Regions from separate parts of the Bacillus sp. BSL6 genome, predicted to be linked through region 1. Evidence: riboswitches for the same ligand, from Rfam matches in the RefSeq annotation. Region 1 holds a riboswitch; the other holds the start of a gene.

Region 1 (4,309 bases):
TCAGGTACACCTGGTACGTGAAGTGGAACTTCAAGACCGAAGATGTCATGTTTAGCTGTTTCAGTTTTCGCAAGTTCACCGCTTAATGCTGCTTGAATCATTGCACGAGTGTAACCTAAGTTCATACGTTTACCAACGCCGTATTCGCCACCAGTCCAGCCAGTGTTTACTAAGAATACTTTCGCATCGTGTTTCTCGATTTTCTCACCAAGCATTTCAGCATAGCGAGATGCATCAAGTGGTAAGAATGGTGAACCGAAGCAAGTTGAGAATGTTGCTTGCGGAGATGTAACACCGCGCTCTGTTCCTGCTAGTTTACTAGTGTAACCACTTAAGAAGTGATACATAGCTTGTTCTTTTGATAACTTACTGATTGGAGGCAATACGCCAGATGCATCAGCAGTTAAGAAGATAATTGTATTTGGGTGTCCTGCAACACTTGGCAGTACGATATTGTCGATCGCATGCATAGGGTATGCAGCACGAGTATTTTCTGTTAAAGTAGTATCGTTATAGTCTGCGATACGCGTTTGGTCATTAATGATAACGTTTTCTAAAACAGATCCAAATGTGATTGCATCGAAAATTTGTGGTTCTTTCTCGTGAGAAAGGTTTACACATTTCGCGTAGCAACCGCCTTCAATATTGAATACACCGTTATCAGACCAACCGTGCTCATCATCACCGATTAATTTACGGTTTGGATCAGCAGATAATGTTGTTTTACCTGTTCCAGATAAACCGAAGAATAATGCTACATCGCCTTCTTCACCTACGTTTGCAGAGCAATGCATAGAAAGAATATCTTGTTCAGGTAATAAGAAGTTCATAATAGAGAAGATTGATTTTTTCATTTCTCCAGCGTATTCTGTACCACCAATTAGTACGATACGTTTTTCGAATGAAACCATAATGAATGCTTCAGAGTTTGTACCGTCAACAGCTGGATCAGCTTTGAAATTCGGTGCAGAAACAATTGTGAACTCTGATTCATGAGTTGTTAATTCTTCTTCAGTTGGACGAATGAATAGTTGATGTACAAATAAATTGTGCCATGCATATTCATTAATAACTTGAATTGGTAGGCGGTAATTGCGGTCAGCGCCTGCAAATCCTTTGAAGACGAATAACTCTTCTTTCTCTTTTAAGTATTCTAAAACTTTCGTATATAATTTATTAAAATGTTCTTCAGAAATCGGTTGGTTTACTGCTCCCCAAGCAATTTTGTCAGCAACCGATGCTTCTTTCACAATAAATTTATCTTTAGGAGAACGTCCTGTATATTTTCCAGTTGAAGCAGAAACGGCACCAGTCGAAGTTAATTTCCCTTCATTTCGCATTAATACTTTTTCCACTAATTGCGGAACACTTAGTTGAATCTGTGCATTGCTTCCGTTCAATAATTCGTGTAAACCAATTTGGACATTCACAGTACTCATATTTATATACCATCCTTTTCATTTAATGAAATATTTCTCGTAATCCCCAACAAGAGTATAACACAATTATATAAATAATGTATACTATTTATTTCTTTTTGTTTGTGTGAATACATTATTTCCTTATTAATATTTCATTTTAGGCGCATTGAGAAAAACTTTCACGAAAATGTGAATATTAATTGACAAATGAATATCATTTCTTTAGTATAGGTTGGGACGGATACTCTCTTATCCCGAGCTGGCGGAGGGACAGGCCCGATGAAGCCCAGCAACCTCACTTGTAGTGGTAAATACAGGTGAATAGGTGCTAAAACCTGTGCGAGGCTACAGGTCTCGAACGATAAGAGCGAAGGGCAAAAAGCAGTATGCAAGTAGCAAATTAAACCTTTCCTCTCTATTATGTAGGAAAGGTTTTTCTGTATGCTTGTGTGGGAGAATAAATGTATGTCGCAATCTGTGGCAAATTAAGGATGAGTTCCGTACAATATATACAATTACTGTAGGGAGGTTTACCACATGACAAAAAAACGTCATCTGTTCACATCTGAGTCTGTAACTGAAGGACATCCAGATAAAATTTGTGACCAAATTTCTGATTCAATTTTAGATGCGATCTTATCAAAAGACGCAAATGCACGTGTAGCTTGTGAAACAACTGTAACAACTGGTTTAGTATTGGTAGCGGGGGAAATTACGACTTCTACTTACGTAGATATTCCAAAAATCGTTCGTGAAACAATTCAAGGCATTGGTTACACACGCGCAAAATACGGATTCGATGCAGAAACTTGTGCAGTTTTAACATCTATCGATGAGCAATCTGCTGACATCGCTATGGGTGTTGACCAAGCGCTAGAAGCACGCGAAGGTCAAATGACTGACGCTGAGATTGAGGCAATTGGTGCAGGAGACCAAGGTTTAATGTTTGGTTTCGCATGTAATGAAACACAAGAGTTAATGCCACTTCCAATCTCGCTTGCTCACAAATTAGCTCGCCGTTTAACTGAAGTACGTAAAAATGATACATTATCATACCTACGTCCGGATGGAAAAACGCAAGTTACAGTTGAGTATGATGAAAATGGTAAACCAGTACGTGTTGATACTATCGTAATTTCTACACAACATCACCCAGATGTTACATGGGAAGAAATCGATCGCGACTTAAAAGAGCACGTAATTAAAGCTGTAGTACCAGCAGAATTAATCGATGGAGAAACGAAATTCTTCATTAACCCAACTGGCCGCTTCGTAATTGGTGGACCACAAGGTGATGCTGGTTTAACAGGACGTAAAATCATCGTTGATACTTACGGTGGATACGCTCGCCACGGTGGCGGTGCATTCTCTGGTAAAGATGCAACGAAAGTTGACCGTTCTGCAGCATATGCAGCTCGTTATGTTGCGAAAAACATCGTAGCAGCTGGTCTTGCTGAAAAAGCAGAAGTACAACTTGCATACGCAATCGGTGTAGCGCAACCAGTATCAATTTCAGTTGATACATTCGGCACTGGTAAAGTATCTGAAGACGTACTAGTAGAACTAGTTCGTAACAACTTCGATCTTCGCCCAGCTGGTATTATTAAAATGCTAGACTTACGTCGCCCAATTTACAAACAAACAGCAGCTTACGGCCACTTCGGACGTACTGATGTAGATCTATCATGGGAACGTACAGACAAAGCTGCAGCTTTAAAAGAGCAAGCTGGTCTATAATATATGAAAAAAAGCTTTGCGCAGTGAGCGCAAAGCTTTTTTTATATATAATTACGTTGGAATAAAGCGAAGAGTTCAATGTCATGCCAAGTGCCATTGCGGAATATAGCTTCTTTACAAGTTCCTTCATGTTGAAAACCGAGCGATTTATATAATTTAATTGCTCTATCGTTAAAAGAAAATACTCGTAAAGAAAGGCGATGTAAATTTAATTCTAAAAATGCATAATCCAATAATAAGGTGAAAGCTTCCTTCCCATAACCTTGCCCCCAGTAATCCTTGTTACCAATATCAATAATACATTCAGCGTTTCGATTATACGAATCAATATGAATTAAAGAAGTAATACCAATTGAAAGATGCGTAGCTTTTTCTTCAATGATATAGCTTTTAGAGTCCGAAGAATGAATAAATTGTTGGCAAAGTTTTTCTGTGTCTTGAAGGGAATATTTATCAAGAGTGAGAGTAGTTGAACTCATAACGTCTATATCATTATGCCATTTATAATATGTTAGAATATCATCTTCGGAAAATTTTCGTAACTGGATACGGTTTGATTCAAACAATGTAAGTCCCCCTTTTGTATTTACTATTTTTTGTTCATTATTTCAACACACGAGCTACAATAAATCTCTCCTTCTAGTTCAATATACTTTCTCATATTCGTCATGCCACTTGCTGGAAATGGCATATGAATCCAAGCCTTTTCATACGTTTGTATTTCCTTTTCACATGATTTACAAAGGATTGGTTTCTTCTGGAACATATGTAATCAACCTTTCATTTGACGTGCTTTGCCCGCGCAAAAAGCACTGCTTAGTAAAAATAGTGTCGCAAATATAATGCTCACCAATGTCGCGTATGGGATTGCTCCTTTTAGAGAAAAGCCGACAGTGATGGAAGCGATAAATAAGAGGATGAATGTTGTTGTTAATTTTTTATAAAGTTCCATAATATGTAGACCTCCGATTTATTTTTTAGTACAAGTTTTAAAATTGAATTCCATTAGAAAGAAAATATAAAGGGTAGCTTAAGATGTGTAGTCTAGGAGTAGAAGAAAATGCATTTTCCTTTTTGTGGGTTAGTATACTTATATTGTATCATGGTGTATTATCGGCTTCATACATAATTGTGTAAAGGTATGTATGATA
Region 2 (4,309 bases), on a different contig from region 1:
ACACTTGCTTCATAAAACAAATCTGCTTTATTATCTTTTGCTACCGCTAATAGTTCCGCCCCATGTAACGCCATTAAATCTTTATTAGCAGTCACAACATGCTTCCCGCTTTGTAAAGCTTGTAAAATATATGATTTTGCATCATCAATGCCACCCATTACTTCGATGACAACGTCAATATTTGGATTATCTAAAATTTCATGTGCATCTTGTGTTAATAGAGTAGAAGGTACCTCTACTTCTCTCTCTTTTTCAATATTTTGTACTAGTACTTTCGTTACTTTCACAGGACAACCTACTTGGTGTATAAGCCGCTCTTGATGATCTGTAATGATACGAACTACACCGCTACCAACTGTCCCAAGACCTAATAAGCCAACTTGAATTTCTTTCATAATACTGTCCACCCCTCAAAAATTGTGTTTAGATGAAATTATATGAGTAAAAAATCTGAAAAACAATGTTTTTCGAACATTCGGAAAAATATAAGTTAATCTTTACAAAGAAAACGTTGCCACGTGCGACACAATCTTTTTTTATAATACATAAGGGGTTTCTTGATACACGTAATAATTCAGCCAATTAGAGAATAATAGATTCCCATGGCTCCTCCACCGTACAAGCGGCTTCTCATTTGGATTATTATGTTTAAAATAGTTTTTCGGCACATCAATATTTAACCCTTTGTCACGATCTCGTTCGTATTCTTGCTTTAACGTATCACAACTATATTCACTATGACCGAGCGCAAACACTTGTCTTCCTTCTTGCCCAATAACAAGATGAACGCCCGCTTCCTCAGAGTTGGCTAATAACGTTAACTCCTTCACTTCTCTAATGTCACTCTCTCGTACTTCCGTATGACGAGAATGCGGGGCAAAAAATAACTCATCAAACCCTTGTAACAATTTCACATGTTGCTCACGAACTTCATGTTCAAATACACCAAACATTTTTTCCTTAAGAGGATACTTTTGAACGCCATAATGATGATACAAACCAGCCTGTGCCCCCCAGCAAATATGAAGCGTAGATGTTACATTCGTTTTTGAATACTCCATAATACGTTTAAGCTCTTCCCAATAATCTACCTCTTCAAAAGAAAGGGTTTCAACTGGTGCTCCTGTAATAATGAGTCCATCAAATTTCTCATTCTCAATATCACGGAATGTTTTATAGAAACTCATTAAATGTTCCTGTGCGACATTACGAGACAAATGCGATTCCATATGAAGTAAATGAACATCTAATTGCAACGGTGTATTTCCAATTAAACGAAGTAATTGCGCTTCTGTTTCTTGCTTTGTAGGCATTAAATTTAATATAGCAATTTTCAATGCCCGGATATCTTGTGTTTCTGCTCGCTCTTTTGTCATTACAAAAATATTTTCCTCCTGCAACACTTTGCGAGCTGGCAAATCTTTATCAATTATGATCGGCATGTTGTTTGCCTCCGACTAGCGCTGCTTCTAAATCTGCAATAATATCCGAAACATCTTCTATACCAACTGATAAACGAATTAAATCTGATGTGACGCCAGCTAAGCGCTGATCTTCGGCACTTAATTGTCTATGCGTTGTACTAGCAGGATGTATAACGCAAGTTCGCGCATCAGCCACATGCGTTACGAGAGTTGCTAGTTTTACATTTGCGATAAATTCTTTTGCTGCTTCTAATCCTCCCTTAATGCCGAATGTTAAAACACCACTAGCACCTTTTTTCAAATACTTTTGTGCTAACGAGTAATTTTCATTACTATTTAATCCCGGATAGTTCACCCATTCAATACGTTCATGATCAGCAAGCCATTTAGCAACTGCAAGAGCATTTTCACTATGACGCTCCATTCGTAAATGCAATGTTTCTAAGCCGATATTGCTAATATACGCATTAAATGGGCTCATACAATTTCCGTAGTCTCTTAATAATTGAACACGTGCCTTCACAATATAAGCTGCTGCACCAAAATTTTGAACGTAACTTACGCCGTGATAACTTGGATCCGGTTCAACTAGTTCAGGATATTTCCCGTTTGTCCAATCGAAGTTCCCTCCGTCAATTACAATGCCACCTAACGAACTTGCATGCCCATCAATATATTTCGTCGTAGAATGAACGATAATATTTGCTCCATGTTCAAATGCTTGGCATAAATAAGGAGTTGCTAATGTATTATCCACGATAAAAGGTACTTCCAACTCTTTCGCTGCATCTGAAAGTTCTTTGAAATTTAAAACATTCATCGCCGGATTTCCTAGCGATTCTGCATAAACGAGTTTCGTCTTATCATTAGCAAGGGCCACAATTTCATCAGCAGTTAAATTCGGATTAAAGAATGTAACATCGATACCAAGTTTACGCAAACTCACTCCAAATAAATTAAACGTCCCGCCATAAACTGTGGAAGAACAAAGCAAGTGGTCTCCGCTACTACAAATATTTAAAACAGCAAGCATAATAGCAGCTTGCCCAGAAGCCGTTGCAACAGCTCCTACGCCACCCTCTAAATCTGCTAGCTTTTGCTCAAATGCAGCTAAAGTAGGATTTCCAATACGCGTGTAGATATATCCTTCTGCCTCTAAATTAAATAATGCTGCTAAATCATCCGAAGTATCATATTTATAAGTTGTACTTTGATAAAGCGGTAAAACACGCGGTTCTCCATTCTTTGGCGTATAGCCACCTTGCACACAAATCGTTCCTTTCCCCCATGATTCTCCCATTTCTCATTCTCCTTTCTTTTATACAAAATAAAAAACTGCCCCTTTCCTGAAAACAAGAAAGGAGCAGTTTGAAAACACGCTCTAAAGGCTCTTTCTTATCTTTCAGGATTACTACCTGCAGGATTTGGCACAATTCCGTTATACGGCTGTTGCCAAGGTTTCATCGGGCCTGTCCCTCCACCTTTTCTTGATAAGACTATGCAATTACCGTTGATTTTATAGCAATAATTTCCTAATGTCAATTAGTTTTTCTGAATGTTCTAAATTAAATACAAAGAACTTAATGTACATAACAAAAGAAATATATTCTATATCCATTTGAAAAAGACCTTTTAAAACCTCCGCTTAATTTACTATTACCAATGCTTGGGGCAGCTACTATCGGAAATGCATTTCCACTTCCAAAACATAACGAAACTACAAATTAAAAAAATAGGCAATGTGGACAAAAGTTCCACTGCCTATTCTCATTACACATGTTGCTTCAATAATGCATATAACTCCTCAAAATTATGCACTTCATATGTCGGTATAATCCCACTATCATTTAATTTCCTTTCTGGATTAAACCAACAAGTATCAATTCCCGCTACATATCCACCTTTCATATCAGCGCTTAACGAATCCCCAATAATGAGCCCTTCTTCAGGCACAAAGTTAGGAATCCTTTCAAAAACATAATCAAAATACTCTTTCATCGGCTTTTGATAACCTGTATCTTCAGAAACGAAAATATCTTGAAACAAGGCATGTAACCCTGCATTACGTAATCGTTTATCTTGCGTCTTAGAAATACCGTTTGTCACTATATATAAATCGTACTCACTTTGAATTTGATTTATAAATTGTAAAGCACCTTCCATGAGCTGATTTCCTTCTTCTAAGTAACTGCGATAATTATTTTCGAATAATATCCCATCTACTTCTTCCCCGTATTCTTTAAACAAAATTGAAAATCGTGTATTTACAACTTCATCACGATTTATTTCACCTTCTTCAAAAGCAGTCCAAAGACTTTTATTAATTTTTTTATATTGCGCTTCAATCTCGCTAGTTAGAGACATCCCTTTCTCTTCAAAAAGCATACGTAATGCCGATTTTTCTGCCTTTTGAAAATCCAACAATGTATCATCTACATCGAATAATAATGTTTTATATTTTTTCATAAGCCCTTCACACTCTCTTTTCTACAAAAACAAATTTACGTAAATCGTATCATTCTTTCTTGTAAAAATAATAGGAGATATCTCATACTAAACATGAGGTGAAAACATGAAAGTCAGCAGAAATAGCGAAGAAATCTCTCATTACATACAAACTTACAATTTCCATACTCTTTTTTCTTTTGATATCTTACCGTATGCTGAACTACATTCCTTTCAGAAGAGAGAAAAGATATGTAATGAAGGGGTCGATGTTCCTTATCTTTATTACTTAATTTCTGGGAAAGCAAAAATATATATGAGTCACAAAAACGGAAAGGTCTCCTTGATTAACTTTATTCAGGCACCTTCGTTCATTGGGGAATTAGGATTAATTGGCGTAGAATCTGTTACGAAAACGGTGGAAGTAATTGAAGATTGTA

The links. Region 1 has a riboswitch for S-adenosylmethionine ahead of metK (methionine adenosyltransferase). Riboswitches for the same ligand answer to the same signal wherever they lie in the genome.
Region 2: another riboswitch for S-adenosylmethionine. It lies ahead of RCJ96_RS20470 (bifunctional O-acetylhomoserine aminocarboxypropyltransferase/cysteine synthase); the one in region 1 lies ahead of metK (methionine adenosyltransferase).

Annotation. Positions count from the first base shown of each region.
Region 1 covers NZ_JAVGCW010000001.1:105,300-109,608, forward strand. The annotation lists gene pckA (phosphoenolpyruvate carboxykinase (ATP)) at 1-1,439, opposite strand, end outside; SAM riboswitch class I at 1,668-1,789, shown strand; gene metK (methionine adenosyltransferase) at 1,959-3,158, shown strand; gene RCJ96_RS00690 (GNAT family N-acetyltransferase) at 3,200-3,724, opposite strand; gene RCJ96_RS00695 (hypothetical protein) at 3,748-3,924, opposite strand; gene RCJ96_RS00700 (hypothetical protein) at 3,931-4,110, opposite strand.
Region 2 covers NZ_JAVGCW010000006.1:272,178-276,486, forward strand. The annotation lists gene RCJ96_RS20460 (homoserine dehydrogenase) at 1-395, opposite strand, end outside; gene metA (homoserine O-acetyltransferase MetA) at 537-1,442, opposite strand; gene RCJ96_RS20470 (bifunctional O-acetylhomoserine aminocarboxypropyltransferase/cysteine synthase) at 1,426-2,724, opposite strand; SAM riboswitch class I at 2,817-2,921, opposite strand; gene RCJ96_RS20475 (YjjG family noncanonical pyrimidine nucleotidase) at 3,195-3,890, opposite strand; gene RCJ96_RS20480 (transcriptional regulator YeiL) at 3,997-4,309, shown strand, end outside.